2 regions of the Burkholderia gladioli genome follow, and region 1 is predicted to be linked to the other one. Evidence: predicted binding sites of a transcription regulator. Region 1 holds the regulator's gene; the other holds the start of a gene.
What was found. The regulator LexA, encoded in region 1, represses DNA repair genes until DNA is damaged. The targets are predictions, from matches to a motif close to ACTGTATNNNNATACAGT.
Positions count from the first base shown of each region.

Region 2: a site for LexA is predicted at 5,344-5,361, ahead of BM43_RS07320 (CppA family protein). Genes of this name have one in related genera too.

Region 1 covers NZ_CP009323.1:3,516,168-3,531,729, forward strand. Annotated here, with positions in the region: gene BM43_RS32785 (winged helix-turn-helix transcriptional regulator) at 1-446, opposite strand, end outside; gene BM43_RS32790 (PaaI family thioesterase) at 603-1,040, shown strand; gene ypfJ (KPN_02809 family neutral zinc metallopeptidase) at 1,143-2,018, shown strand; gene BM43_RS32800 (permease) at 2,266-3,330, shown strand; gene BM43_RS32805 (hypothetical protein) at 3,446-3,868, shown strand; gene BM43_RS32810 (ABC transporter permease) at 3,931-4,767, opposite strand; gene nodI (nodulation factor ABC transporter ATP-binding protein NodI) at 4,775-5,689, opposite strand; gene BM43_RS32820 (universal stress protein) at 5,910-6,413, shown strand; gene BM43_RS32825 (DUF2939 domain-containing protein) at 6,530-7,186, opposite strand; gene BM43_RS32830 (hypothetical protein) at 7,225-7,560, opposite strand; gene lexA (transcriptional repressor LexA) at 7,690-8,334, opposite strand; gene BM43_RS32840 (sulfate ABC transporter substrate-binding protein) at 8,605-9,639, shown strand; gene cysT (sulfate ABC transporter permease subunit CysT) at 9,857-10,753, shown strand; gene cysW (sulfate ABC transporter permease subunit CysW) at 10,750-11,670, shown strand; gene BM43_RS32855 (sulfate/molybdate ABC transporter ATP-binding protein) at 11,684-12,745, shown strand; gene BM43_RS32860 (CysB family HTH-type transcriptional regulator) at 12,801-13,730, shown strand; gene BM43_RS32865 (sugar ABC transporter substrate-binding protein) at 14,115-15,071, shown strand; gene BM43_RS32870 (sugar ABC transporter ATP-binding protein) at 15,081-15,562, shown strand, end outside.
Region 2 covers NZ_CP009322.1:1,561,756-1,577,317, forward strand. Annotated here, with positions in the region: gene BM43_RS07300 (penicillin acylase family protein) at 1-1,448, opposite strand, end outside; gene BM43_RS07305 (Fur family transcriptional regulator) at 1,756-2,247, opposite strand; gene BM43_RS07310 (nitroreductase family protein) at 2,495-3,115, shown strand; gene BM43_RS07315 (cyclic peptide export ABC transporter) at 3,181-4,917, opposite strand; gene BM43_RS07320 (CppA family protein) at 5,375-5,644, shown strand; gene BM43_RS07325 (hypothetical protein) at 5,631-5,840, shown strand; gene BM43_RS07330 (succinyl-CoA:acetate CoA-transferase ScpC) at 6,001-7,515, opposite strand; gene BM43_RS07335 (gamma-glutamyltransferase family protein) at 7,943-9,937, shown strand; gene BM43_RS07340 (bifunctional nitrate reductase/sulfite reductase flavoprotein subunit alpha) at 10,057-14,250, opposite strand; gene nirD (nitrite reductase small subunit NirD) at 14,311-14,685, opposite strand; gene nirB (nitrite reductase large subunit NirB) at 14,722-15,562, opposite strand, start outside.

The sequences.
Region 1 (15,562 bases):
AGGCCCGGGCCCGGCAAGGGCTCGATTTCGCGCGGATCGAGCGGTTCCCCGCATTCCGAGCAGACCATCACCGGCTTGACGAGATGGCCGCAACTGCGATGCCGCAGCAGGACCGGCGGCCCCGCGCCTTCGTCCTTCCAGCGATCGCCCCAGGCGGTCAGCGCCAGCAGCACCGGGTACAGGTCGCGCCCCTTCTCGGAGAGCTTGTATTCATATCGCGGTGGGCGTTCCTGGTAGCGCAGCTTGACGAAGATGCCCTCGTCGACGAGCCGCGCCAGCCGCTCGGCCAGCACATGCCTGGTAACGCCGAGCTGGGCCTGGAAGGCATCGAAGCGCCGCACGCCGAAGAAGGCGTTGCGCAGCACCAGCATGGTCCAGCGATCGCCCAGCACGGCCAGTGTGCGCGCCACCGAGCACGGAATCTCGCCCACCTCGTCCCATTTCATACCTGCTCCGATCGACTGCAAAAGTGAGTTCGATTATAGAACGGACACTCGAACCGGTAATCCCCGCGTTGACACTGCCAAACCTGCAAAGAATAATGCGTTCTGTTTTGGAACTAACTACGGCATTGTTCCCGCCGGACCACGAGGAGAAACGCCATGAAACCGCTCGATTTTTCCGGTATCGACCTGCTGCGCGCCGCCCAGGCCGGGAATGTGCCCGCGCCGTCGATCACCGAGACGATGCCGATGCAGATCGATTCGGTCGAACTCGGTTATGTCCGGATGACCGCGCGCGCCGACGAGCGGCACCTGAATCCGCTGGGCGGCGTGCATGGCGGCTTCGCGGCCACGGTGCTCGATTCGGTGACGGGTTGCGCGGTGCATTCGATGCTCGACCAGGGCGTGGGTTACGGCACGGTCGACCTGCATGTGAAGATGCTGCGCCCGGTGCCGCGCGATGTCGAGCTGATCGCCGAGGGGCGCGTCACGCATCTGTCGCGCACGCTCGGCGTCGCCGAAGGCACGATCAAGACGCCCGACGACAAGATCGTTGCCCAGGGTTCGGCAACCTGCTTCATCCAGCGTCCCGAATAAACCCGCCGGCACGACGGGTGTCTCGCGTGTCTTCCGCTTGACTATACTTCGGGCATCTCGCGGCGCGTCCCGGCAGCCGCGGCCTTGATGAGCGGAGCGACGATGCGTCTCGATGACGAAGCCGAAAGCCGGAATGTCGAGGACCGCCGCGGCGGCTTCGGGGGATCGGGGCGGGGCGCGACGATCGGCATCGGTACGATCGTGGTCGCGCTGGCTGCTTCCTACCTGTTCGGCATCGATCCGCGCGTCGTGCTGCAGGGCGCGGCAATGTTGCAAGGCCAGCAGGCGGGCCAGGCGCCGGCGCCTTCCAACCCGCAATCGAATGCCCGGCGCGACGACCCGCGCGCCATCTTCACCCGCAAGGTGCTCGGCAATATCGAACGCACCTGGTCGGGCATCTTCCCGAGTCAGCTCCATCGCGACTATTCCCCGCCCACGCTGGTGATGTTCGAGCACGCCACGCCGACCGCCTGCGGCACCGGCCAGACCGCGATGGGGCCGTTCTACTGCCCGGCGGATCGCAAGGTCTATATCGATCTCGGTTTCTACGACGAACTGCGCCAGAAATTCGGCGCGGGCGGCGATTTCGCGCAGGCCTACGTGATCGCGCACGAGGTTGGCCACCATGTCCAGAAGCTGCTCGGCATCTCGGATCGCGTCGACGCGGCGCGCCAGCGGCTGACCGAGACGCAGGCGAACCGGCTGTCGGTGCGGCTCGAGCTGCAGGCCGACTGTTTCGCCGGCGTGTGGGCCTACAACGCGCAGCAGGCCAACCGGCAACTGATCGAGCCGGGCGAATTCGAACAGGGCCTGAAGACGGCCGCCGCGATCGGCGACGACACGCTGCAGCGCCGCAGCCAGGGTTATGTGGTGCCCGATGCCTTCACGCACGGCACCAGCGAGCAGCGCGTGGCCTGGCTGCGCCGCGGCATGCAACGCGGCGACGTGCGCGACTGCGATACCTTCGCCTCGCGCTGAGCCGCCGCGACGGCTGCCCTGGCCGGGCGGCCGGCGCCGCGGACGCCGTCGACGCATCGCGATCGACATCGATCGCGTCGCAACGTCGCTGGATGCGTGCCGCATGCGATAATCCGCGTTTCGCCGCGCATCCGGTGCAATCGGTGGCCGGCGCCGTCGGGCGCCTGGGCATCATCGCGCGCCGGGCCCCGGCAGGGCGGGCCGAGCGAGCCCGCCATCGACAACGAATCCGCACGCCGCGACGTACATGAACACGAACCGCTCCACCACCACCTCCTCCCCGGCGCTTGGCTGGGTGACGTTCGCGCTGATCGCGATCGTCGGGCTCTTTTACGTGAAGTGGTCGCCGTATTACCACCGCGCCTTCGTCGCGGCCGAGCATCATTCGATCGGGCAATCGATCCTGATGGGCAGCGCCGCCAGCGCGCCCTCGCCGTCGTGGCAGGCCGCGCTCGACTATGCCTGGGCCTACGGCAAGGCGATCTGGCAGGCGATGGTGCTGGGCCTACTGCTCGGCTCGGCGATCCAGGCGCTGCTGCCGGCCCGCGCAATCGCGCGCCTGCTGGGCCGTACCGGTTTCGGCAGCGTGTTGGCGGGCGGCCTGCTGTCCCTGCCGGGCATGATGTGCACCTGCTGCGCGGCGCCGGTGGTGGCCGGCCTGCGCGCGCGCCAGGCCTCGCCGGGCGGCGCGGTGGCGTTCTGGCTCGGCAACACGGTGCTGAACCCGGCCACGCTGGTGTTCATGGGTTTCGTGCTGGGCTGGCAATGGACGGCGCTGCGGATCGTGTTCGGCGTGGCGATGGTGTTCGGCATCGGCTACCTGCTGAACCGCCTGGCTGTCGGCGACGCGCGGCCGGTCGACGAGGCCACGCTGGCGCGACTGGCCGCCGGGCAGCAGGCCGAGGGCAATGCCTTCGTGCGTTGGATCAAGCTGCTGGCCCGCATGACGCTGCGCCTGATCCCGGAGTACATCGTGCTGGTGCTGCTGCTCGGCGCGGCGCGCGCCTGGCTGTTCCCGCACGTGGGCGCCGACGTCGGCAATGCGGTGCTGTGGATCGTCGCCTTCGCGCTGGCCGGGATGCTGTTCGTGATCCCGACCGCCGGCGAGGTGCCGATCGTGCAGGCGATGCTGGCGCTCGGCGTGGGCGTCGGCCCGGCTGCGGCGCTGCTGATGACGCTGCCGCCCGTCAGCGTGCCCTCGCTGGCGATGCTGTGGCGCTCGTTCCCGGCACGTACGTTGCTGCTGGTCGCGGCGCTGGTGGTCGCCTTCGGCATCGCGGGCGGATTCGCGGCCGTGGCGCTCGGTTTCTGACCGGCCGGCAGGTGACGATGGCGGTTTGCGCCATCGCGCCATCCAGCATGAACACGAAGATTCGACCGCCGTCGCGAGCTCGCGGCGGCATTCCCCGAAGCAATCAGGATTACGCATGAAGCAACAGAAGATTCACCCGAAACTCGAACAGGCATTGACGCGGGGCGACCTCGCGATCCGCCAGGCCAATTCCGCGCGCGCGACGGCCGTCCTGAACGCGCTCGGCAAGATGATCATCGAGGCTTCCTCGACGATCGGCGTCGAGGCCAGCATCGACATCCCGCAGGGCGAGCGCATCTATGACCCGGCCAATGGCCTGTGGCCGCAGCGGATGCGCGTCTCGTTCGACGGTCCCGTCGAGGAAGCGGACGAGGAGGAACTGCGCTCGGTGTACCTGATGGCCGACGATCCGGGCACCATGTTCCGCGTCGAATGGCATCGCGCCGACGGCAAGCTCGGCCGCCACGAAGGTGGCCCGATCGCCACCGTGGCTTTCCTGACCGACGTCGAGATGCCCTGGGGCGACGACGACGCCTGAGCGCCGTTGCTGGTGCCCGGCGTCGGCCGCCATGCCGCCGCGCCTGGCGGCGGGCAGGGCGTTCAGCGCATCATGCGCCGCCGGAACAACCAGGCGGAAACCACGAAGCCGCCCAGCGCATAGGCGGCCAGCACGCCCGCATGCAGGGCGACGTCCTCGGCGGGCCGCCCCAGCATCGCGGGGCGGATCAGGTCGACGGCATTGGCCAGCGGCAGCGCGTGCGCGGCATGCCGGGCCAGCGAGGGCAACTGCGAGACGGGGAAGAACACGCCCGAGAGCAGCAGCATCGGCGTGAGCGCCAGCGTCTGGTAGAACATGAAGAAGTCGTAGGACGGCGCGATCGCCGTCACCACCATCGCGATGCTCGCGAACGCGAGCCCCGCGAGCGCGATCACGGGCAGCGCCGCCAGCAGCGACGGAAACGCGGCGTAACCGAGTAGGCTCGCCACCAGCATGATCGCGGTGCCCGACAGCATCGCCTTGCTGGCGGCCCAGACGATCTCGCCGAGCACGATGTCGCCGAGCGCGAGCGGCGTATGCATGATCGCTTCCCAGGTGCGCTGCACGTGCATGCGCGAAAATCCCGAATACATCGCCTCGAAACTGGCCGACATCATCACGCTCGAGCCAACCGTGCCGGCCGCCAGGAAGGCGATGTAGGACACGCCGTCGACATGGCCGACCATCAGGCCGAGCCCCAGCCCCAGCCCGAACAGATAGATCATCGGATCGGCGAGATTGCCGATCATCGAGGCGAAGGCCAGCTTTTTCCAGACCAGGTAGTTGCGGCGCCAGACGGCCATCCAGTTGACGGCATTGGCGGGCAGGGCGATCGCGAAGCGCGAGCCCGGTTGCGGGTTCGCGTGGGTGCCGGTGGCGGCGTGGTGGCGGGTATCCATCGATCGTTCAGTCCTGCATGTCGCGGCCGGTGAGCCGCAGGAACACATCCTCGAGATTGGCGGGCCGGTGCAGGTAGCGCAGCCCGGCGCGGCCGCGCAGGGCCTGGATCAACGGCGCCGGATCGTCGGCATAGCAGAACAGCGTCTCGCCGCTGATCTCGGCGCGCGAGGCGAGCGGCGCCAGCTCCTCGCGCAAGGCTTGCGGATCGGGGCCGTAGATCTCCACCACGTCGCAGCCGATCTCGCTTTCGATCAGCGCCGGCGGCGCGCCCTCGGCGATCTTGCGCCCGGCCTCGATCACGCAGAGCCGGTCGCACAGCCGCTCGGCCTCTTCCATGAAATGGGTGGTCAGCAGGATGGTCTTGCCGCGCGCGAGCAGCGAGCGCAGGCGCTCCCACATCAGGTGCCGCGCCTGCGGATCGAGCCCGGTGGTCGGTTCGTCGAGCACCAGCACGTCGGGATCGTTGACCAGCGCGCGCGCCAGCGTGAGCCGGCGCTTCATGCCGCCCGACAGCTCGCCGACCTTCGCGTCGGCCTTGCTCTCGAGCTTGGCGAATTCGAGCAGCGAGGGCACCAGCGCGCGCGCCTCGCGCGCCGATTGCCCGAAATAACGGCTGAACACCAGCAGGTTCTCGCGCACGCTGAAGTCGGGATCGAGATTGTCGAACTGCGGCACCACGCCGACGCGCTGCCGCGCGTGCCGGGCACGCGACGGCACCGGCTCGCCGCACAGCCGGATCGTGCCCGCGTCGGGCCAGGTGATGCCGAGCAGCATGCGCAGCGTGGTGGTCTTGCCGGCGCCGTTCGGCCCGAGCAGGCCGAAGCACTCGCCGCGCTGCACGTTGAACGACAGGCCGTCGACGACGAGCTTGTCGCCGAAATGTTTTTTGACCTGCTGGAATTCGATCGGGGCGACGGACATGGGCAGGGCGGCGTAAGAGTCGACACGAAGCGGCCATTCTAGTGCATCGAGTCCCGATTTCGGCTCCTGGGCGGCGCCCGGATCGTGCAAGCCTGCACCGCGATGCGGCATCGGCGTGCCGTCGATACGGAAATCGCCTGTGGGTGTTTTCCATCCCTTGCATCCTGAATTGCGGCGCACGATGATGAATCAACGACCCGACGTCGCGATGGAGGCGATCATGGCCAGTTACCAGAAAATCCTGCTGTGCTACGACGGCACGCTCGAGGGCCGCAAGGCCCTGCGCTGCGGCGCGGATCTCGCGCTCGAGCTGAAGGCCGAGACACACCTGCTGTCGGTGGTCGACATGCGCTCGACCATCGCGCAAAGCGCGGGCCTGCTGACCGACGTCGCCTGCGGCCGCTTCGAGGAGACGGCGCGCGAGATCCTGCAGGAAGGGGTGGACTGGCTGACCGAGCGCGGCGTGCAGGCGCAAGGCCATTTCGCCTTCGGTTATCCGATCGAGGAGATCGCGAACCTCGCGAAGGCCTTGAATGTCGACCTGGTGGTGGTCGGCCACCGCTGTCGCAGCGGCCTGTCGCGCTGGTGGATGGGCGCGGGCAATACGCAACTGCTCGACCGCGTGTCCTGCAGCATCCTGGTGGCCTGCTCTTCGTCGGACGAGCAGCGCGAGGAGCGGGCCAAGGAGCGCGAAGCGGCTCTCGCCGGCAGCGGCGCTGCATAGATCAGGGTATCCGTGGACGGGCGGACTAAGCCGCCCGGAACGGCGCCATGCCGGTTGAGGCAACCGGCATGAACGCCATGATTCACTTCCTCGTCGCGCCTGCCGGCGCGACATGCTCAGCGATGCAGATCGATCGCGCTGAGCTTCCATCCGAACAGCCCGCTGCGCCGGAAGATCGCCGCATAGCGCGCGCCATCGACATCCTTCCGATACACGACGACGAATTCGTCGATCCCGTTATAGGCCGCGCTCGCCTGCGGCGCCGCGGGCTTGCCTGCGTTGCTACCGCTGGTGGGTGCCGGTGCTGCCGGGCTCGGCGCGGCCGGCGGCGCGCTGCCCTGGCCGGCAGGCGCGGCGGCCGTGGGCGCGGGCTGGTCGAGCGAGGGCGGATGCTCGCCCGGATCGGCCTTGGGCGGCAGGCCGCTGAGCAGTGCGGCCACGCCTTCGGGCGTCGCATAGGCATCGACCAGCGGCCCGATCAGCGCCGAGCCGATCACCGCGCCCAGCATCGCCAGCGGATTATTGTGCCGCTGCAGGTCGATGCGCCGCATCAACTCCTCGGTCAACTGCTGCTTGAGGCTCGCGCGCAGGGCCGGATAGTCGACATGGCGGCTGATCGCCTCGGCGTCGCGCGTGTCGACGGCCTGTTTCAGCTCGCGCAGCGCGAGATAGGGCGAGGCATAGGCATAAACGATCGTCGCCAGCACCAGCAGCGCGAGGGCGACGACGAGGAGCGGCTTGAACCGGCCGCCGCGGGAGGGGGAGAGGGGCACCAGGCCTCCATGGGATACGGACTCTAGCTAGAGACGTATCAGACGGCCGAACGTTCCTCGGCGATGCATCGATCGATCATGCGGCACACCGCATCGATCGTGCCCACCATGATCAGGCGCGACGGCCCGTGGTAGACGCGCACCGGCGCGCGCCGTGCCGGTTCCGCATGATGCAGCCCCGCGTTGAGCGAGACGCGCGCGAAGGCCGGCAGGGCCGAGGGCAGCAGCGAGGCCTGCTCCGCCACCGCGGCGGCCGGCGCCGGCGCGACGGCGTCGGGCGCGGCGCTGCCGAGCGGTGCGCAGGGCATGCGCCCCCGCAGGTGACGCAGGCGGCCGAATTGACGGAAGGGCAGCAGGCGGGCGAGGCGTTCCATGGCGTTCTCCAGGTCGAGCGGAGGAAACAAGGCAAAGCACAGGACGATGCGCAGCACAACGCGCAGGCAATACTCGGCCAGTGCGCGCACGGCGCACCAGCAGGATGGATGGCGCCGCAGCGCCCGGGATCAGAATTCGCCGGAGCGGATCAGGCCGACGGCGATGCCTTCCAGCGCGAACTCGGCGCTGCCGGCCTTCACGAAGATGTTTTCGTAATCGGGGTTCTCGGCGATCAGTTCGATGCCGGAGGAATGACGCTTGAGGCGCTTGACGGTGACGTCGTCGCCGAGCCGCGCGACGATGATCTGGCCGTCCTTGGCCTCGCTGCGCTTCTGCACGGCGAGCAGGTCGCCGTCGAGGATGCCGGCGTCGCGCATCGACAGCCCGCGCACCTTCAAGAGGTAATCGGGCTTGCTGGAGAACAGCGCGGGATCGCAGGTGTAGTTCTGGGAGATGTGCTCTTGCGCGAGGATCGGGCTACCTGCCGCGACGCGGCCGACCAGCGGCAGCGAGAGCTGCATCAGCGCCGCGTGCGGCAGCGTGAGCTGGTGCGGGGCGTCGTCGCCGAGCAGGCGGATGCCGCGCGAGGCGCCGGCGGCCAGCTCGATCACGCCCTTGCGGGCCAGCGCCCGCAGGTGTTCCTCGGCCGCGTTCGGCGAGCTGAAGCCCAGCTCGGCCGCGATTTCCGCGCGGGTGGGCGGGAAGCCCGAGCGCTCGATCGCGCGACGAATCAAGTCGAACACTTGCTGCTGGCGTGCGGTGAGTTTGGTCATGGTCAACTGTATGGATAGACAGTGATCTGTATTTTTATACAGTAGTTCGGGAATTTCAAGCGTTACTTGAAGTTCGTCGCTATGACGTCGGTTCCGACGCGATCGAGCGACGTCAGAACGGCGGTTTCGATGCCTCAACCGTCCGCCGGGCGGTCTTTACCACTTTTGCTTCTTAAAAAATGAGGAACGATTATTTTTAATGATGAAAGCCGTTCGCTAGACTGCCCTGACATTGCTAATAACGACCCACGAACCTTTGGAGATCATCGGATGGTCAAGCGCAACACGGGGCTGGCTGGCGGCGTCCGCCGCCTGGTCGCAACACTGGCATTCGGCGCGGTGGCGCTGGGCGCCGCCACGCACGCACTGGCGGACACCACGCTGCTGAACGTCTCCTACGATCCGACCCGCGAGTTGTACCAGGACGTCAACCAGGCCTTCGGCAAGGAATGGAAGGCCAAGACCGGCGAGACCGTCAACTTCAAGCAGTCGCACGGCGGCTCGGGCGCGCAGGCGCGCTCGGTGCTCGACGGGCTGCAGGCCGACGTGGTCACGCTGGCGCTGGCCTGGGACATCGACGCGCTGGCCAACAAGGGCCTGGTCGCCAAGGACTGGCAGAAGCGCCTGCCCGACAACGCCTCGCCCTATACCTCGACCATCGTGTTCCTGGTGCGCAAGGGCAATCCGAAGGGCATCAAGGACTGGGACGACCTGATCAAGCCGGGCGTGTCGATCGTCACGCCGAACCCGAAGACCTCGGGCGGCGCGCGCTGGAACTACCTGGCGGCCTGGGCCTATGCGCTGCACAAGCCGGGCGGCAACGAGCAGAGCGCCAAGGATTTCGTCTCCAAGCTCTACAAGAATGCCGGCGTGCTCGATTCGGGCGCACGCGGCGCGACCACCAGCTTCGTGCAGCGTGACATCGGCGACGTGCTGATCGCCTGGGAGAACGAGGCCTTCCTGTCGCTGAAGGAATTCGGCCCGGACAAGTTCCAGATCGTGGTGCCCTCGGTCAGCATCCTGGCCGAGCCGCCGGTGGCGGTGGTCGACAAGGTGGTGGACAAGAAGGGCGACCGCAAGCTGGCCGAGGCCTACCTGAACTTCCTCTACAGCAAGGAAGGCCAGGAGATCGCCGCGCGCAACTACTACCGTCCGCGCTCGAAGGACGTGCCGGCCGAGCTGACCAAGCAGTTCCCGAAGCTCAAGCTCTACACGGTGGACGACACCTTCGGCGGCTGGACCAACGCGCAGAAGACGCACTTCGCCGACGGCGGTGTGTTCGATTCGATCTACAAGCCGCAGTAAGCGCTGCGCACGTGGCTTGAGCGGCGGGCGGCGTGCCGCTGAACGGTGAACCGCCCGGCCGCGGAAGTCGGAAAGACGCAAAGGCAGGACGGCAGTATCGAGGCCGCGCGGCCCGCAACCGGCACGCGCGGCCCGACATAACGACGATCGAACGCGCGGCCGGCCGGATTCTTCCGGCGGCCGCGCATCCCATGTCAACCAAGGAAGCGCATTTCGCATGACGACGTACACCTTCCGCAAGCCGAGCGCGCTGCCCGGCTTCGGCGTGACGCTCGGCATCACGGTGGCCTATCTGAGCCTCGTGGTGCTGATCCCGCTCGCCGCCACCTTCCTGAAGACGGCGACGCTGAGCTGGGACCAGTTCGTGGCCGCCACCACCTCGGCGCGCGTGCTGGCCTCCTACCGGCTGACCTTCCTGTCCGCGCTCGGCGGCGCCGTGATCAATGCCGTGTTCGGCTTCCTGGTCGCCTGGGTGCTGGTGCGCTACCGGTTTCCGCTCAAGCGCCTGGTCGACGCGATCGTCGACCTGCCGTTCGCGCTGCCGACCTCGGTGGCCGGCATCTCGCTGGCCGCCGTCTACGCGCAGAACGGCTGGCTCGGCCAGTATCTCGCGCCGCTCGGCATCAAGGTGGCGTTCACGCCGCTGGGCGTGCTGGTGGCGCTGACCTTCATCGGCCTGCCCTTCGTGGTGCGCACCGTGCAGCCCGTGCTCGAGGATTTCGAGCGCGAGCAGGAGGAGGCCGCCGCCTGCCTGGGCGCCTCGCGCTGGCTGACTTTCCGCCGCGTGGTGCTGCCGGCCGTGCTGCCGGCGCTGCTGACCGGCTTCGCGCTGGCCTTCGCGCGCGCGCTGGGCGAATACGGCTCGGTGATCTTCATCGCCGGCAACGTGCCGATGAAGTCCGAGATCACCTCGCTGCTGATCATCACCAAGCTCGAGCAGTACGACTACGCCGGCGCCACCGCGCTGGCGGTGGTGATGCTGGTGGTGTCCTTCCTGATGCTGCTGCTGATCAATACCCTGCAGTGGCTGCTGCAGCGCCGTACCAGCCGCGGCGCGAGCGGCCCGGCGCCGGTCGTCGCCGCCGCGGGTGCCGTGGCCGGAGGTGCGCAATGAGCCGCGAATCGAGCAGTTCCGCGCTGCCGGCCGCCGCCGCGCCGCGCGCCAGGGCCGCGCGTCGCCAGGATCCGGTGGCCGAATCGCGCCTCACGCGCTGGGTGCTGACCGGCATCGCGCTGCTGTTCCTGGCCGGCTTCCTGGTGGTGCCGCTCGCGGCCGTGTTCGCGCAGGCGCTGGCCAAGGGCATCGGCTTCTATTTCGAGTCGCTGGCCGATCCGGATGCCTGGTCGGCGATCGTGCTGACCGTCACGGTGGCCGCCATCGCGGTGCCGCTGAACCTGGTGTTCGGGGTCTGCGCCTCCTGGGCGATCGCCAAGTTCGAGTTCCGCGGCAAGGCGCTCCTGACCACCCTGATCGACCTGCCGTTCTCGGTCTCGCCGGTGATCTCGGGCCTGGTCTACGTGCTGCTGTTCGGCGCGCAGGGCTGGCTCGGCCCCTGGCTGGAAGCGCACGACGTGCAGATCATCTTCGCCGTGCCCGGCATCGTGCTGGCGACCATCTTCGTGACCTTCCCGTTCGTCGCGCGCGAGCTGATTCCGCTGATGCAGGCGCAGGGCAACGACGAGGAGGAGGCCGCGCGGGTGCTGGGCGCCTCGGGCTGGCAGATCTTCCGCCGCGTGACCCTGCCCAACGTGCGCTGGGGCCTGCTGTACGGCGTGATCCTCTGCAATGCGCGCGCGATGGGCGAGTTCGGCGCGGTATCGGTGGTGTCCGGCCATATCCGCGGCCAGACCGACACCATGCCGCTGCACGTCGAGATTCTCTACAACGAATACAACTTTTCGGCCGCCTTCGCGGTGGCATCGGTGCTGGCCCTGCTCGCGCTGGTGACGCTCGCGCTGAAGCTGCTCGCCGAACGCCGGATGTCGGCCGAACTCGCGGACGCGCGCGCCAGCGCCGCCTCGCATTCCTGAAGAGGCACACCAGATGGGTATCACCGTTCGCAACCTGCACAAGCAATTCGGCGACTTCACGGCGCTCGACGATGTTTCTCTCGATTTCCCGCCCGGCGAGCTGGTCGCGCTGCTGGGGCCGTCCGGCTGCGGCAAGACCACCCTGCTGCGCGTGATCGCCGGCCTGGAACACGCCGACGCGGGCCAGGTCGTGCTGCAGGGGCAGGACGTGGCCGACGTGGGCGCGCGCGAGCGCCAGGTCGGCTTCGTGTTCCAGCACTACGCGCTGTTCCGCCATATGACGGTGTTCGAGAACGTCGCCTTCGGCCTGCGCGTCAAGCCGCGCGGCGAGCGGCCCTCGGAAGCCGTGATCCGCGAGAAGGTGCACGAGCTGCTCAAGCTGGTCCAGCTCGACTGGCTCGCGCCGCGTTATCCGTCCGAGCTCTCGGGCGGCCAGCGCCAGCGCATCGCGCTGGCCCGCGCGCTGGCGGTCGAGCCCAAGGTGCTGCTGCTCGACGAGCCGTTCGGCGCGCTCGACGCCAAGGTGCGCAAGGAGCTGCGCAGCTGGCTGCGCCGCCTGCACGACGACCTGCACATCTCGACCATCTTCGTCACCCACGACCAGGAGGAAGCCCTGGAAGTGGCCGACCGCATCGTGGTGCTGAACCGGGGTCACGTGGAGCAGGTCGGCAGCCCGCAGGACGTGTACGACCATCCGCAAAGCGCCTTCGTCTACGAGTTCCTCGGCGCGGCCAACCGGCTCGACGGCGTGGTGCACGGCGATGGTTTCGTGGCCGACGGCGCGAGCGGCCCGATCGCGGTGGCCGCCGATTTCTCCGGCCGCGCGCACGCCTATGTGCGCCCGCACGACCTGCAGGTGGTGGCGCACGCCGACGCACGCTCGGACGGCATCGCCGTCGACGTGCGACGGGTGGTGCCGCTGGGCGGCTCGGTGCGCATCGAGCTCGCGCCGCGCGCCGGCGGCGCGCTGCTGGAAGCCGAGCTCGATCGCGAAACCTGGCGCGCGCTGGCGCTCGGCGTGGGCGACGGCGCCACCGCGGTGGCCCGCAGCGCGCGCGTGTTCCCGGCGCGCTGAAGTGCCGTCGCATCCTTCCTCATCGATAACGACAACGCCCCTGAGAGGCTGACCCATGAATTTCCAGCAATTGCGCTTCGTCCGGGAAGCGGTACGCCAGAACATGAACCTGACGGAAGTCGCGAACGTGCTCTACACGTCGCAGTCGGGCGTCTCGAAGCAGATCAAGGATCTCGAGGACGAGCTGGGCGTCGACATCTTCATCCGTCGCGGCAAGCGCCTGACCGGCCTCACCGAGCCCGGCAAGGCGGTGCACCAACTGATCGAGCGGATGCTGCTGGACGCCGAGAACCTGCGTCGCGTGGCGCGCCAGTACGCCGACCAGGACAGCGGCCACCTGGTGGTGGCGACCACCCACACGCAGGCGCGCTACGCGCTGCCCAAGGTGATCCGCCAGTTCACCGACGTGTTCCCCAAGGTGCACCTGGCGCTGCGCCAAGGCAGCCCGCAGCAGATCGCGCAGATGATCCTCAGCGGCGAGGCCGACATCGGCATCTCGACCGAGGCGCTGGACCGCTATCCCGACATCGTGACCTTCCCGTGCTATTCCTGGCACCACGTGGTGGTGGTGCCGAAGGACCACCCGCTGGTCGGTCGCGCCAACCTCACCCCCGAGGAGATCGCCGAGTATCCGATCATCACCTACGACCAGGACTTCACCGGCCGCTCGCATATCGACCAGGCCTTCGCCAAGGTGGGCGCGGTGCCCGACGTGGTGCTGACCGCGATCGACGCCGACGTGATCAAGACCTATGTCGAGCTCGGCATGGGCATCGGCGTGGTGGCGGCGATGGCCTACGACGCGCAGCGCGATTCGGGCCTGGTCGCGCTCGACACGCAGCACCTGTTCGAGGCCAGCACGACGCGGGTCGGCCTGCGCAAGGGCGCCTTCCTGCGCTCCTATGCCTACAGGCTGCTGGAGATGTTTGCGCCGCATCTGACCGAGGCCGAGATCGCCGCGCAACTGAAGGAAACCGCCGTCTGAGCGGCGAGGGCGGAGCGGCGCGCCTCGTCCTCGGGTTCGCATCGCTCATCGCGCGAGCCGTTCCGGCTCGCCGCCCACCTGCCGTTCGCCGGGGCCACGTCCTGTCTTGCGCTTGCCTTGCAAGATCCCCACAATCCCGGAATCGGTAAAAACCCCGTTGCGTAATCGGCACGATCGGTACAGCATTGGCGCTTCCCGGTACGAACAAAAACGGACGGGATGCACGAGATGGGTGAAATCGACTGCCGGCAATCGCTCGCGCCTCCTGTTCACGCCGCTTCCAGGGCGTATTTTCCCGATTTGACGCACGTACCACGGCAAACGTTTGCTCAACATGAAAACGACACCCGGGGCAACCGGGCATACACAGTGAGGAGATTTCGCATGGACTTCCAGATTCGCCGCCGTGTTCTCGCCGCCGCGCTCGCCGGCGCCGCCATTGCCGTCGCGCCGCTCGGCGCCCATGCGCAAGCCGCCCACAAGCCCAAGGTCGCGCTGGTGATGAAGTCGCTCGCCAACGAGTTCTTCCTGACCATGGAGAACGGCGCGAAGGAATACCAGCAGCACAACCCGGCGATGTTCGACCTGGTCACCAACGGCATCAAGGACGAGACCGACACCGCCAACCAGATCCGCATCGTCGAGCAGATGATCGTCTCCAAGGTCGATGCGATCGTGCTCGCGCCGGCCGATTCGAAGGCGCTGGTGCCGGTGGTCAAGAAGGCCGTCGACGCCGGCATCATCGTGATCAACATCGACAACCGGCTCGATCCGGACGTGCTGAAGTCGAAGAACCTCAACGTGCCCTTCGTCGGCCCCGACAACCGCAAGGGCGCCCGCAAGATCGGCGACTACCTCGCCAAGAACCTGAAGGCCGGCGACGAGGTCGGCATCATCGAGGGCGTGTCGACCACCACCAACGCGCAGCAGCGCACCGCTGGCTTCCAGGACGCGATGAAGGCGGTGGGCGCCAAGGTGGTCTCGCTGCAGTCGGGCGAGTGGGAGATCGACAAGGGCAACGCGGTGGCCTCGGCCATGCTCAACGAGTACCCGAACCTGAAGGCGCTGCTGTGCGGCAACGACAGCATGGCGATCGGCGCGGTCTCGGCGGTGCGCGCGGCCGGCAAGGCCGGCAAGGTCTACGTGGTCGGCTACGACAACATCAACGCGATCAAGCCGATGCTGCAGGACGGCCGCGTGCTCGCCACGGCCGACCAGTACGCGGCCAAGCAGGCGGTGTTCGGCATCGACACGGCGCTCAAGGCGATCGCCGAGCACAAGAAGCAGGCCGAGCTGTCGGGCACGGTCGAGACGCCGGTCGACCTGGTCGTCAAGAAGTAAGTGACCCGCATGGCGACGATTCCCAGCGGCGCGGCATCCCCGGCCGCGCCGGTGCTCGAGGTCGAGGGCGTCGGCAAGACCTACGCCGAGCCGGTGCTGGCCGGCGTCTCGCTCGCGCTGCACGCGGGCGAGGCGCTGGCCCTGACGGGCGAGAACGGTGCGGGCAAGAGCACCCTGTCGAAGATCGTCGGTGGGCTGGTCACGCCCACCGGCGGCCGCTTGCGGCTGGCCGGCGCCGCCTATGCGCCGGCCAGCCGCAACGAGGCGGAAGCGCTCGGGGTCCGCATGGTGATGCAGGAGCTGAACCTGCTGCCCACCCTGACGGTGGCCGAGAACCTGTTCCTCAACCGCCTGCCGCGCCGCTTCGGCGTGATCGACCGCGGCCGGCTGCGCGCCGACGCGCGCGAGGCGATGGCGCGCGTCGGGCTCGACGCGATCGATCCCGACACGCCGGTGGGCGCGCTCGGCATCGGCCACCAGCAGATGGTCGA
Region 2 (15,562 bases), on a different replicon from region 1:
ACCACCAGCGTATTGACCCAGGGCATCGCGGCCGAGGTCTTCAAGGTGGCGACGAAGGCATCCAGCGAGCCCGCGCGCCCGAAATCGAGGAAGGTCTGGAAGATCCGGTGGTTGTCGCGGTTCACGTCGCGCAGCGCGAAGGCCTGCCCACGCGTCCAGCCCAGCGCCGGCGACCACGACGACAGGTCGACCACCGGCCCGTATTCAGTGGTGTAGAGCGTGCGCGTCACCCCGCCCAGCGTGCCGTCGGGCTGCCGCACCGGCACCGTCAGCGTGACGGGCCGCATCGCGACGCGCCGGCCGTCCATCAGGTACTGGGTGGGATCGTCGTCGGCGAGCCTGAGTTGGAACACGCCGAAGCGACGCGCGCTCGATACCGTGTGGGTCCAGGCCACCTCGTCGTTGAAGCCGATCATGATCACGGGCACGCCCAGGAAGGACGCGCCGCTGACATCGAGCTGGCCCGGAATCGTCAGTTGCGCCTGGTAGAAGCGGTCCGGGCCGCTCCAGAACCAATGCGGATTGCCGAACAGGATCGGCTCGCCGCCCGTCGCGTCGCGGCCGAAAGCCATGCCGTTGCTGCCGATGCCGTAATGGCCGCCGACATGCAGCTGGTTCGGGTCGAGCCCGGCCAGCGCGGGCGCGGCGGTATCGCGGGCGGCATGCGGGGCGGGTTGCAGAGCAGGCTGCGAGGCGGCCGGTGAAACGGGCTGCGGGACCGGTCGAGAGGCGGGCGGCCGCGCGCTCGGCTGCGCCGCCTGGGCGGCCGCCGGCGGATGCGCGTTGGCGATCGCCTCGACGAAGCGCGCCTCGCCGCCGGCCAGGTTGGCCGCGTTCAGGCGCCGGTAGATATCCGCATCGGTGATGTCCGCCAGCCAGGGCGCCGCGCGGCAGGCCAGGTGGCGCCCCGGCGCGCCGCCCGCGCGAAGCTCGCCGAGGTAACGGTCGTAGCCGGCCGCGAAACCGCGCACGAGCTGGCGGAACCGCTCGGGCTGGCTGTCGCGATAGCGCTCGATGCTGCCCGCCGAATCGGCCAGGCGGAAGAAGAAATCGGAATCCAGGTTGGTCGGCTCGCCCAGCGTCGAGCGTGCCGCGGGCTTGCCCTGGGCGCCGAAATAACGCGAACGCTCGCCGCGGTAGGTGACGAAGGCCTCGGCCATGGTGCAGAGGTTGTCGCTGGCCTGCGCATAGCCGTAGCCATAACCGAGCGCCTCCCAATCTCCGGCCTCGATGTGCGGGATGCCGTCGGCGGTGCGCCGGATCAGCACCGTGTCGCCGCCGGTCTCGATCCGGGCCATGCCGGCCGCCGGTGCCGAGCCGGCGCAGCCGGCAATCGCGGCCACGCCCGCGAGCCCCGCCAACAGCGACAGCGCGGCCAGGCCATGACGAAGCAGCCGGCCGGATCGGCCAATCGCGCCGCGCCGCTTCGTTGAAACTGATAGGAACATGCTGATTCAATCCGTAATGCCATGCCGCGAGCGAGCCTCGCGCGCGGCCGGTGATGTCGAATGCGAAGCGCCCGCGCTTGGCAGGCAGGCTTCGCCCTATCCCCAGTCGGACCATTGATTTGTTGTTATGAGACGCGTGCGATGACGCGATTGAACATCGGTGGCGGCTGCCGCGAATCCCGCCACGCGATGAATCGATCCGCATGATATATCGTTGCAGGCACAACGATCATCCTCGATTCCGGAATGATCCGCCCGACTCCCGCAGGATCATCCTCCCAGTTCCGGCAGGCCGCGAGCCGACCGTTCAGCCCGCGCCCTGCCGGTCCTCGTGCCCGGCCGCCCCGGCCAGCGCGGCCTCGTCGGGCGCCGGCCGCTGCTTCGGCCGGCAATCGGCGCAGTAGCCGTGCAGCACGAGATGGTGACCGGTCAGCAGGTAGCCCAGCGCATCGGCCGCGGCCTTCTCGCGGCCGTCGATCAGCGGGTCCGAGAACTCGTCCACCTTGCCGCAGCTCAGGCAGATGATGTGATCGTGGCGCTTGCCGTCGTTGAGCTCGAAGACGTGCCGGTTGCCGTCGAGCGTGCCGCTGGTCAGGATGCCCGCCTCGACGAATTGCGACAGCACGCGATACACCGTGGCGAGGCCGATGTCGATCTTCTCGGCCATCAGGTGGCGAAACACATCCTCGGCGCTGACGTGGCGCGGGCCCGCCGCCGCGAAGAACTCCAGCACCTTCACGCGCGGCAAGGTCGCCCGCAGCCCCGCTCCCTGCAATTGTTCGAGTACCGGCATCGGCATGGATGAATCGTCGAAGAGCGGACTTGCCGGGCCAGCCGCCACGCGCATCGGCGCGGCGGCTTCGGCGAAATCCGTGGTCCGGGAAAATCCGGCGCGGCCCGAAGGCACCACACCGGCACGGCTGCACGGCAAGCCCCACCGCGCATGGGTATTACGATAACCGACAAAAATGCAAATGAGAATCATTTGCACAAATCGAGACAGTTGCGCATCATATCGCGACCTTGAACAACGGAGCACTCCGACCATGACGCAAGCCAGTCCCGCCACCCTCGCCCATGCCGCCCCGGCCGGCCGCGCGCTCGTCGACATCCTGCTGTCGCGACAATCGCATTTCCAGCTCGCCGAGCCGGCACCGCGCGACGAGGAGATCGAGCTGATCTTCGACGCCGCGATGCGCGCGCCCGACCATGCGCAACTGCGCCCCTGGCGCTTCGCACTGATCCGCGACGAGGCCCGCGCCGAGCTGGCCGAGGTGCTGGTCGAGCTGGCCGCCGCGCGCGAGCCGCAACTCACGCGCGACGAACTCGAGTCGCGCGGCGACACGGCCCGCTCGACGCCGCTGATCATCGCCGTGGCAGCGGCGATCCGCGAGGACGGCGGCATCCCCGAGGTCGAGCAACTGCTCTCGACGGGCGCCGCGACGATGAACATGCTGAACACGATCCATGCGCTCGGCTACGGCGCGTTCTGGATCACCGGCGACGACAGCTACGATCCGAAGCTGCCCGCCGCGCTCGATTTCGAGCCCGGCGATCGCCTGCTCGGCTTCCTGCTGGTCGGCACGCCGGTGTCGCAGGATGCGCCGCCGCCGCGCCCCTCGCGCGCCGATCACGTGCGCGAGTGGCTCGGTCGTTCGTCGATCTGAATCTGAGGCCGATCCGGCTGGATGACCCCGGGGCCGCCCGGCGGCCCCGGGCATCGCGCCCGGCGTCAATGCGTGCGGGCGCTGTCGTGCGTGGCGGCCAGGTCCTCCAGGCGCGTGCTGCCGCGATCCTCGTAGGTGAAGGCATCGCCGCGCGCGGTCTGGATGATCTGGCCGCGCTCGATGCGGATCACGCGATCGGCCACGTGGAAGTAGCGATCGTCGTGCGAGACCACGATCAGGGTCTTGCCCTGGCGCTTCAGCTCCGGCAGGAACACGGTGTAGAACACGCGGCGGAAGGTCGGATCCTGGTCGGCCGCCCATTCGTCGAACATCATGATCGGGCGCTGCTCGAGCATCGCGTGCACCAGGGCCAGGCGCTTGCGCTGCCCGGTGGATAGATCGATGGTCGAGAACACGCCGTCCTCGATCTTCACCTTGTGCGCGATCTCCAGTTGCTCCAGATAGGCCTGCGCGCGCGCGACCAGCGCCGGATCGTGCACCACCAGGTCCTCGAACAGGTGATAGTCGGCGAACACCGCCGAATAGAGCTGCCGGTAGGCGTCCATGCGCTCGGCCGGCACCGGCTCGCCGTTGAACAGCAGCTCGCCCTGCCCGGCCTCGTAGAGCCCGAGCAGCAGCTTGATCAGGGTGGTCTTGCCGCTGCCGTTCTCGCCGATCACGAACAGCATCTCGCCGCGCTCGATGCGCAGGTCGATCGGGCCGAGGCGGAACGGCGGCTGCTCGCCCACCGCCGGGAATTCCCAGCACGCGCGGCGCAGCTCGATCTCGCGCAGTTCGGCCAGCGGCGCCGGCGCCTCGCCGTCGAGCAGGCGCGCCTCGCGGTTGGTGAACTGCTCGGTCAGCTCGGCGATCCGCTGGAACGAGATGCGCGCCTGGCTCAGCGCCGGCAGGCTGCTGGCGATGGTCTCGACCGGGCCGCGCACGTAGAGCAGCACGATCACGAAACCGCTGACCACCTCCGGCGACACGCCCAGGCGCTGCTGCAGCAGGAGCAGCACGCCGATCACGATGAAGAACAGCGTGGTGACCGAGGCGCTCGCGCCGTAATAGAGGCGCATCGCCTTGATCTTCAGGTCGGCCACCTGGTCGGCCGCGCCCGCCAGGCGCACGCCGAACACGCGCTGGCGCCGGTCGCGGTTGATGCGCAGCTCCTTGGCGCCCTCGGTGATCGCGCGGTACTGCTTCTGCAGGTCGTCCTGCGCGCCGCGCACGCCGCGGTAGTACTGCCCCCACTTGAGGCTCGCGTACTGGTTGATCAGCGCGCCGACGATGATCGCCACCAGCGCGATCAGGAACAGCACCGGCGAGAGCACCAGCATGTAGGCCACGCAGCCGGCGGCGACGGCCGCCGCGACGGCGAAGTTCGGGAAGCTGAAGGTGAAGGCGCTGACGGTCTCGACGTCGCTGTTCAGCGTCGAGAGCAGGCGGTGCGTCTTGTAGCGCTCGAGCGCGGCCACCGGGGCGCACACGATGCGCGCGGAGATGTCCTTGCGCAGCGCGGCGATGATGCGCTGGCCCGTGACGCTGTTGCCGATCCCGGCGACGGCGCTGCAGAACAGCGTGACGAGGCAGAGCGCGACGAAGGTGACGGCCGTCTTCGTGCCGATGCCCTCGGGCGCATGCAGGCTGGTATTGATCACCGACAGCAGCCAGGCGGTGCAGAGGCCGCCCACGATGCCGAGCAGGGTCGCGATCAGCGTGATCGGCAGGAACGGCCGCAGCAGTTGGATCAGCGTGCCGCCGTAGTTCGCGCGCTGGGTGTCGCGCTGGTCGCGAGTCATCCGTGTTTCCTCGAGTTCATGGTGTGTTCTGGTGATGCCTTGCGTGGGTCGGGGCCCGGCTCGGGCGAGTGCCATGGCGCGTAGCGTAACGCGATCCCGCGACCGCGCGAACCGCCGGGCTGCCCTTCCTGGGGCCGGCCGGATTGGGAAGCACGCTCGACTGCCGGCCGAATCCGCTCGTGGAATGCCCGGCCCGGGCGCACTGCCGCGATAATGATTCTTATTTGCAACTCGCGAATGATATTAGCTGGGCACCGAAATGGCAACCGCGCCGACGCGCCGCAAGCGGGTTTCCGCACCGGCCGGCGCGGCTTTCGGCGTCTTCGGGGCAGCCCGTGGCGGCCCCTGGACAGGCCGTTCGGCCGGAACTGTCCGGCCCCGTTTGTTTCGATTGTGCGCACCCAAAATACTGGATATATTCACAGCACTGTATTGATAACCAGTATCGAGGTGAGCCATGGAACATCGCGTACGACTTGTCAACGACACCGACCGTCAGGTCTTCGCCTGGCTGCGCAGCCAGGCCGGTGATATCCGCGTCGCGCGGGCGCTGCATCAGCTCGGGCGCACGCGCAAGCCCTATGTCTCGGCGCTGTGCCGCTATCTCGGGCTGCGTCCGCCGCTCACGATCCAGCGTCCGGTCCGCCGCGCCGCCGCCGATCACTCCGTCGGCGATCACTACCTCGCGCTGATCCGTCAGCATCTCGCCAGTCATGCGGCCCGCTGAGCCTTGCGCCGGCTGGCGCGTCTCCATTGCCACCACGCTGGCCTCCCGTTCGGGCGAGGCGTCGCGCCGCCGTGCCTTCACGCTCGGCGCACCGCAGCGTCATGCGCGGCACGCAACGTCCTATCGCGACTATCGCGACGCCACGCGCATCGGGGCCGAGGTGGATCTGGCGGAGCCGCTCGCCGGCGCGGCCTGAAGATGAACGGCGGGGAACGGCGGGGAACGGCCGGCATGAATGGATACGCCGGTTTCGCGCTTCGCGCGGCGGCCGGGGTTTGCGGCGCCGCTCGCGGGAACATGCCTGAATCGGGCGAGCGGCCTTGCACCGCTCGCCATGTCTACCGCGTTTCAGGGGCTCAGGGCTTCATGCTGCCCGTGCGCACGAAACGCTCGTGCCAGGACAACGCCTCACCCAGCAGATGCGGCGTCTGCTTGCCGAAGCTCTCGCGGCTCGCGCGTTCGAAGTAGTCGGCCAGCATCGGGCGGAAATCCGGATGCGCGCAGGTATCGATGATCTTGCGCGCGCGCTGGCGCGGCGACAGCCCCCGCAAGTCCGCCAGGCCCTGTTCGGTCACCACCACGCCCACGTCGTGCTCGGTGTGATCGACATGGCTGGCCATCGGCACGATCCGCGAAATCGTGCCGCCCTTCGCGGTACTCGCCGACATGAAGCAGGACAGGTAGCCGTTGCGCGCGAAGTCGCCCGAGCCGCCGATGCCGTTCTGGATCTTCGTGCCCATCACGTGCGTCGAGTTCACGTTGCCGTAGATGTCGGCCTCGATCATGCCGTTCATCGCGATGCAGCCTAGCCGGCGCACCAGCTCCGGGTGATTGCTGATCTCCTGCGGGCGCAGCAGGATCTTCGAGCGGAACAGCGCGATGTCGTCGGCGAAGCGCTTCACCGCCTCGGGGCTCAGCGACAGCGCGGTGGCCGAGGCGAAGCTCAGCGTGCCGTTGGCGAGCAGGTCGAGCATGCCGTCCTGGATCACTTCCGTGTAGGCGCTCAGGTTCGTGAAGCCGCCCTCGCCGAGCCCGGCCAGCACCGCGTTGGTGATGTTGCCCACGCCCGATTGCAGCGGCAGCAGGTTCGCCGGCAGGCGGCCGCGGCCGATCTCGTGGCGCAGGAAGTCGATCAGGTGGGCCGCGATCTGCTTGGAGGTGGCGTCCGGCGCGTTGAAGGCATTGCTGCGATCGGGCGCGTCGGTCTCGACGATCGCGATGATCTTCTCGGCCGGGCAGCGCAGGTAGGGTTCGCCGATCCGGTCGTCGGCGGCCACCAGCGGGATCGGCTTGCGATGCGGCGGCAGCGCGGTGCCGTAGTAGATGTCGTGCATGCCGTCGAGGCCGAGCGGCTGCCGCGTATTCACCTCGAGGATCACCTTCTTGGCCTGGTCGAGCCAGGTCTTGTTGTTGCCCACCGAAGCCGAGGGAATCAGCAGCCCGTCCTCGCGAATGCCGGCCACTTCCACCACGGCCACGTCCAGGTCGCCGAACAGCCCGAACCAGGCGTATTGCGCGACATGGCTCAGGTGGATGTCCTGGTAGTCGAGTTCGCCGGCATTGATCTTCTCGCGCAGGATCGGATCCGATTGATACGGCAGGCGCATCGAGATGCCGTCCGCCTTGGCCAGCGCGCCATCGAGTTCGGGCGCCGTCGAGGCGCCGGTCAGCACGTTGATCCGGAAGTCCTCGCCGCGCGCATGCGCGGCCGAGATGCGCGTCGCCAGCGCGGCGGGCACGGCCTTCGGGTAGCCGGAGCCGGTGAAGCCGCTCATCGCGACCGTCATGTTCGGCGCGATCAGCGCGGCGGCTTCGTCGGCGGTGCGGATCAGGGAGCGCAGGGATTCGGCAAGGATTCGGGATGTGGGCATGGCGGAAATCGAACGGGTCTGTTGGTATCGCGTCGAGCGGCGCCGCGGCGGGGGTGTCTCGGAAGCGGCGCGTGGCCTGGCGGCTTGCGGCGGCAGGCCGAGGGCAGGACACGGCGCGCAGTATCGCCCAGGCCGCCGCCGGCATAGAGGCGCCATGCTGCAAAACTGCATTGCCGGATTCGCTCGGTATCCGGGCGCCAATGGCATGCAACGCGACGCGAAACGGGTTGCTTCCGCGCCGCTTCCAAATGCTTCCATGCCGCGCCGAGCCCCGCCGGAATTGTGTCTCCGCCGTAAGCCCGCGTTGTGGACTGGAAATACTTCCGATTGCCAATTGAAATATTTTCGGCAACTATCGATCGGCGCGTTTTGCCGCATGAGACGACGCGCGGCGCCAACTCACAAAACAAATCCCTCTCGCGATCCGATGAACAAGCCCAGACTCCTGCCCTACGTTTCCGCGGTACTCGCGGCCACGTTGATGGGGGCATGCGGTGGCGATACCGAAACATCCGCCCCCGCCGCCTCCACCCCGCCCGCCACCACCGACTCCACCTGTCTGGCGATCGACAGCAGCGGCTCGACCGCCGTGGTCGGTTCGAGCCAGCCCGGCGACCCGTCCCTGCCCGAGCCCGCTTCCGGCTATCGCAAGGGCCTCAAGCCGATCACCGCGAAAAGCTACCTGGTGGCCACCTCGAACGCCTACGCGAGCGCGGCCGGTTGCGCGGTGCTGCGCAAGGGCGGCACCGCCGCCGACGCGGCGGTGGCCGTGCAGGCCGTGCTCGGCCTGACCGTGCCCGAGGCGACTGGCCTCGGCTCGGGCGGCGTGCTGCTGTACTTCGATGCGCGCAACAAGACGCTGCAGGCCTACGACGGCCGCGAGACGGCACCGGCCGCCGCCACCGAGAACTACCTGCGCTATGTCGACGACACCAGCGACCAGTCCGCGCCGGTGCCGAGCGCGCGCGCGAGCGGCCGCTCGATCGGCACCATCGGCGTGCCGCGCCTGATCGAGTTGCTGCAGCGCGACCACGGCAAGCTGCAATGGCGCGACCTGTTCGGCGATGCGATCTCGCTGGCCAGCAACGGCTTCCCGATCGGCGGCCGGCTGGCGGCCGCGATCTCCTCGAACGCCGCGAGCCTGAAGCGCGACGCCGAGGCCGCCGCCTACTTCCTCAATGCCGACGGCTCACCGAAGGCGCTCGGCACCGTGCTGAAGAACCCCGCCTATGCCGATGCGCTGACGCAGATGGCACAGAACGGCGCGAATGCGCTCTACTCGGGTGCGATCGCACAGGACATCGTCGCCAAGATCGCCACCACCACGGGCGCCGACGGCTCGAAGATCACCCCGGGCAAGACCACCCTGGCCGACCTCGCGGCCTACCAGGCCAAGCGCCGCGACGCGATCTGCACCACCTATCGCGGCAGCTACTGGGTCTGCGGGATGCCTCCGCCGTCCTCGGGCGGGATCGCGGTGGCCTCGGCGCTCGGCATCCTGGAGAACTTCGACCTGAAGTCGATGGGCCCGGCGGCGATCGACCTCGAAGGCGGCAAGCCGAGCGTGCAGGGCGTGCACCTGATCACCGAGGCCGAACGCCTGGCCTATGCCGACCGCGACAAGTACGTGGCCGACACGGACTTCATCCCGCTGCCCGGCGGCAGCGCCGACACCATGCTGAACAAGCCCTACCTGAAGCAGCGGGCGGCCCTGATCAGCACCACCAGGAGCATGGGCACGGCGCAGCCCGGCGATCTCGGCGCGATTCCGCTCGGCGTCGATACCACCCTGATCGAGCACGGCACCAACCAGTTCACCATCGTCGACGGCGACGGCAACGTGCTGAGCGCGACCACCACGGTGGAGTCGAGCATGGGTTCGTTCCACATGACGCACGGTTTCCTGCTCAACAACCAGTTGACCGACTTCTCCGCCTCGCCCACCGACAGCAACGGCGCGCTGGTCGCGAATCGCGTGCAGCCGGGCAAGCGGCCGCGCAGCTCGATGGCGCCGACCATCGTGTTCAAGGTCGCGGCGGACGGCTCGAAGGGTGATTTCGTGATGGCGACCGGCTCGCCCGGCGGCGGCACGATCCCGCAATACGTGCTGAAGACGCTGGTCGGCACGCTCGACTGGGGGCTCGACGCGCAGCAGTCGGCCGGGCTGATCGACTTCGGCGCCAGCAACAGCCCGACCACCACGATCGGCGGCGAGCATCCGAACGTCGACACCAGCAACAGCGGCGCGAACGATCCGCTGATCGCGGGGCTCAAGGCGCTCGGCCACACCGTCTCGACCTCGGCGCAGGCCAGCGGCGTGAACACCGTGCTGCGCATCCAGCGCAACGGCACGAACCTGCTGCAAGGCGGCACCGATCCGCGTCGCGAGGGGGTGGTGCTGGGGGATACCATCACGCCCTGACCGCGTGACGATGCGCTTCGCCGCGCTGCCCGACCGGCATCGCGGCGAACCGCCCAGGCATTCAGCGCCGCGTGGCAGCGGCGCGCCGAACCGGCCGGCATCGCGCCGGCCTGCTCATCTCAATACACATCGCGCAGATAACGCCGCTCCTTCGACATCTGCGCCACATACTCCCCCGCCCTCGCCTCGTCCATGCCGCCATGCGCGGCGACCACGTCCTTCAGCGCCAGGTCGACATCCTTGGCCATCCGCGAGGCATCCCCGCAGACGTAGAAATGCGCGCCGGCCTCCAGCCAGGACCACAGCTCGGCGCCGCGCTCGCGCATGCGGTCCTGCACGTAGACCTTGCTTTCCTGGTCGCGCGAGAAGGCCAGGTCCAGGTGCGTGAGCAGGCCGTCCTCGCGCATCGCGGCCAGCTCGTCCCGGTAGTAGAAATCGGTGGCCGCGTGCTGCTCGCCGAAGAACAGCCAGTTCCGCCCGCTCGCGCCGCGCGCGCGCCGCTCGTGCAGGAAGCCGCGGAACGGCGCGATGCCGGTGCCGGGCCCGACCATCACGATCGGCACCTCGCCGCTCGCGGGCGGCCGGAAGTGCGCGGACTTCTGCACGAACACCGGCACGCCGCCGTCGCCGGCACGATCGGCCAGGAAGGTCGAGGCCACGCCCTTGCGCTCGCGCCGCCCATTGCTGTAGCGCACCGCCGAGACGGTCAGGTGCACCTCGTCGCGATGCGCGGCCGGGCTCGACGCGATCGAATACAGGCGCGGCTGGATCCGCTTGAGCATGCCGACCAGCTCGGCCGCCGACAGATCAACCGGGAATTCGTGCAGCACGTCGGCCAGTTGTTGCCCCCACAACCAGTTCTTGAGATCGCCCTTGCGCTCGTCCGACAGCAGCGACTTCAGCGCGCCGTTGCTGCTGCGCTCGGCGATCAGCGCGAGCGCATCGGGATGCGGGCGGGTGATGTCGAGATGCCGGCCCAGCGCATCGGCCAGACGCACGTCGCCGACGCCGCTCACCGTCACGGGTGTATCCCCCGAGAGCCTGGTCAGGCCCAGCAGCTCGTCGACCACCGAGGGGCAGTTGGTCGGCCAGATGCCGAGCGCGTCGCCCGCCTCGTATTCGAGCGCGGTGCCCTCGGTCGACAGCGACAGGTAGCGCGTGTCCTTGGCCGCGCCGGGCTGGTTCAGCTTCAGGTTGGCCACCAGCTTCGAGGTCGCCGGCCGCGCCTTGGTGGGCAGCAGCGAGGGAATCGCGCCGCCGTCGGGCACGGCGTGCAGCGCCGCGTCGACCGCCTTGATGCGCGCGATCACGCGCTCCAGCCAGCTATCGGCGGCGGGCTGGAACTCGACGTCGCAATCGACGCGCTCGCCCAGGCGCTCGCCGCCCAGCTCGGCCAGCCGCGCGTCGAGCCGGCGGCCGTGGCCGCAGAACGCGTCGTAGTTGCGGTCGCCGAAGGCCAGCACCGCGTAGCGCAGGCCCTCGACGCGCGCCGCGCCCTCGGCCGCGAGCGCGTCCCAGAACGCGGCGCCGTTGTCGGGCGCGTCGCCGTCGCCGAAGGTGCTCGTCATCAGCAGCGCGTATTGCGCGTTCGCGAACACGGCGGGCGTGGCATCGGCCATGCAGGCCACGCGAATCTCGAACCCCGAGTTCATCAGCAGCGTGGCGTACAGCTCGGTCAGCGATTCGATGTTGCCGGTCTGCGAGGCCCAGAGCAGCACCACCTTCGGCCGCGCATGGACGATCCGCACGCCGGCCGCGGCATCCTGCGCCTCGATCGCGCCGCCCGCGCCCGGGATCGGCAAGCCGGCACCAGGCATGGCCGGCAACTCGGCGCGCGGCGCGCGGCTGTAGAGCCCGGCCAGCATGCCGTCGAGCCACAGGCGCGTGGCCGGCGCGCAAGGCGCGTTACCCGGCAGCACCGGCACGCCATCGGCGGGCGCGGCGCGCAGGCCGTTGAGAAAGCCGGCGAGATAGACTCGTTCGGCATCGCTCAGGCGCGGCGCGGCGAGATCCTGCAGGCCGAGCGCGGCCGCGAAGGTGTCGAGAGCTGCGGACATGGTCGATTCCTGGTGCGCGGCCGTCGCGATCGGAGCGGCGGCCTGCGGGTTCGATTCAGGGGCCGCGCCGGCGGCTTGCGCCGGCGCGACGGCGGCCGCGGACGCAACCCGCGTCAGCGACACCGCGCAGAATTTCAGCTCGGGTTGCAGCGAGATCGGATCGACGGCGTCGCTGGTCAGGGCGTTGACGCAGAGATCGTCGCCATACACGTCGTTCCAGTGCATCGGCGCGAAGGCCGCGCCCGGCAGCACGCGGTCGGTCACCACCGCCGGCAGCACCGCGCGACCGCGCCGCGAGCGCAGCTCGACGCTGTCGTTGGCGGCGATGCCCAGCGCGGCCGCATCCTCGGGATGCACCTCGACGAAGGGCTTGGGGTTCAGCTTGTTGAGCATCGCCACCTTGCCGGTCTTGGTCATGGTGTGCCACTGGTGCTGCAGGCGCCCGGTGTTGAGCACGATCGGGAATTCGGCGCTGGGCAGGTCCGTCGCCTCGGCATGAGGGCGCGCGAGGAAACGCGCGCGGCCGGAAGGCGTCGGGAACACCAGGGCCGGCACGCTGCCGTCCCCGGCCACGCGCAGCGGCTGGCTCACGCCGTCGTTGAGGTAGCGCAGCGGGTGGCGGTCGTTCGCATCGTCGGGCGGACAGGGCCATTGCAGCGGCGTCGCGCGCAGGGCGCGGTGGCTCGCGCCGCGCAGGTCGTAGCCCGTCCTCGGGTTCGAGAAGCGCACGATCTCGTCGAACACCTGCTCGGCCGAGTCGTAGTCGAAGGCCTCGCGAAAACCCATCTCGCGCGCCACCGCCGCCACCATCGCCCAATCGGCGCGCGCCTCGCCGGGCGGCTCGATGGCCTGCCGCGTCAGCGTCAGGTTGCGCTCCGAGTTGATCATCACGCCCTCGGCCTCGGCCCACAGCGCGCCCGGCAGCAGGATGTCGGCGTAGCGGTTGGTCTCGGTATCGAGGAAGGCATCCTGCGCGATCACCAGCTCGGCCGCTTGCAAGCCGGCGATCGCCTTGGCGCGGTTGGCCACGGTCGCCACCGGGTTGGTGCAGATGATCCAGCAGGCCTTGATCTCGCCCGCGGCCATCTTCTCGAACATGTCGACGGTGCCGCCTCCGCCGCCGTCACGGCGCAGCGTGCCGGCCGGCAGGCGCCAGACCTCCTCGACGAAGCGGCGGTCCTCGTCGTCGAGCAGGCTGCGCTGGCCCGGCAGGCCCGGGCCCATGTAGCCCATCTCGCGCCCGCCCATCGCGTTGGGCTGCCCGGTCAGCGAGAACGGCCCGCTGCCGGGCCGGCAGATCGCGCCGGTGGCCAGGTGCAGGTTGCAGATCGCATTGGTCTGCCAGGTGCCGCGCGTGCTCTGGTTCAGGCCCATGGTCCAGCAGCTCATCCAGTCGCGCGCCTCGCCGATCATGCTCGCGGCGCGGCGGATGTCGGCCTCGGCCAGGCCGGTGATGGCGGCCACCTTGTCGGGCGTGTAGTCGGCCAGGAAGGCCGGCATCGCCTCCCAGCCTTCGGTATGCGCCTCGATGAAGGCCGCGTCGGCATGGCCTTCGGCATGCAGCAGATGCAGCAGCCCGTTGAGCAGGGCGAGGTCGGTGCCGGGCTTGATCTGCAGGAACAGCGAGGCCTTGTCGGCGGTGGTGTTGCGGCGCGGGTCCACCACGATCAGCCTGGCGCCCGCCTTGACGCGATCCATCATGCGCAGGAACAGGATCGGGTGGCAATCGGCCATGTTCGCGCCGATCACGAAGAACAGCCCGGCGCGGTCGAAATCCTGGTACGAGCCGGGCGGGCCGTCGGCGCCGAGCGAGAGCTTGTAGCCGCTGCCGGCGCTGGCCATGCAGAGCCGCGAGTTCGACTCGACGTGCGAGGTGCGGATGTAGCCCTTGGCGAGCTTGTTGACGAGGTATTGCGCCTCGATCGACATCTGCCCCGACACGTAGAAGGACAGCGCCTCGGGTCCGTGCGTGTCGAGCACCTCGCGCAGCCGCCGCGCGGTCTCGACGATCGCCTCGTCCACCGCCAGCGGCACCGGATCGCGTTCGCGCGCGTCGCGCAGGTAGGCCGTTTCCAGCCGCCCGGCATGACGCAGCGCGACGTGCGCCGACGAGCCCTTGGTGCAGAGCCGGCCGAAGTTCGACGGGTGCTCGGTATCGCCCGATACCTTGACCACCTCGCCGTCCTCGACATGCAGCACCATCCCGCAGCCGACGCCGCAGTAAGGACACACCGTCTTCACGCTCGTGCTCGCCATGCCTGCTCCGTGTTCGCCCGCCTGTTCCTCTCCGATCCGTTCGGTCTCGTGCCGCCGCGCTCAGGCGGTGCCGACCCAGACCAGCCCGTCCTCGATGCGCGAGGCATAGACGCCGACCGATTTCTCGGGCGCCTCCACGCACTCGCCGGTGCGCAGGTCGAAGTGCTGCTTGAACAGCGGCGAGGCCACCACCACGCGCTCGCCGAGGCTGCCGACCAGGCCGCGCGAGAGCACCGCGGCGCGCGAATGCGGGTCGATGTTGTCGATCGCGTAGATGTCCACGGCGCCGTCGCCGGCCTCGACGCGGAACACGGCGACCTGGCCGCCGTTGACGAGCGCGCAGACGCCCGTGTTCGGCACGATGTCGTTCAGTTGGCAGACGGGCGTCCAACTCGAGGCGGACGAGGTGGACGAAACGGTCGATGGTGCTTGCATCAGGGTTCTCCGGAATTCGTGATGAGTGGGCGGCCCTCAGGCCGTCACGGCTTCGGTGGCGGCCGGCGCCTCGGCGCGTTCCTCGGGCGTCGCCGGCCGGATCTGGCCGCGTTCCTCGACGAAGGCGATGGTGGTGTCGGCCGCCTCGCTGTTGACGAAATGGCGGAAGCGGCGGCGCGTGGCCGGGTCGCTCACGGCCTTCTTCCACTCGCACTCGTAGGTCTCGACCACGTGCGCCATCTGCGCCTCGAGTTCCTCGGCGAGGCCGAGCCGGTCGTTGACCACCACGTCGATCAGGTAGTCGAGCCCGCCCTCGAGGTTGTCGCGCCAGGTGCTGGTGCGCTGCAGGCGATCCGCGGTGCGGATGTAGAACATCAGGAAGCGATCGACGTAGCGAATCAGGGTCTCGCGATCGAGGTCGGAAGCCAGCAGCTCGGCGTGGCGCGGCTTCATCCCGCCGTTGCCGCAGACATAGAGGTTCCAGCCCTTCTCGGTGGCGATCACGCCGACGTCCTTGCCCTGCGCCTCGGCGCATTCGCGGGTGCAGCCCGACACGCCGAACTTGATCTTGTGCGGCGCGCGCAGGCCCTTGTAGCGGTTCTCCAGGTCGATCGCGAGGCCGACCGAATCGCCCACGCCATAGCGGCACCAGGTCGAGCCCACGCAGGACTTCACGGTGCGCAGCGACTTGCCGTAGGCATGGCCCGACTCGAAACCGGCCGCGATCAGCTCCTCCCAGATCAGCGGCAGTTGCTCGACGCGCGCGCCGAACAGGTCGACGCGCTGGCCGCCGGTGATCTTGGTATAGAGGCCGTACTTCTTCGCCACCTGGCCCACCGCGATCAGGCCTTCGGGCGTGACCTCGCCGCCCGGCATG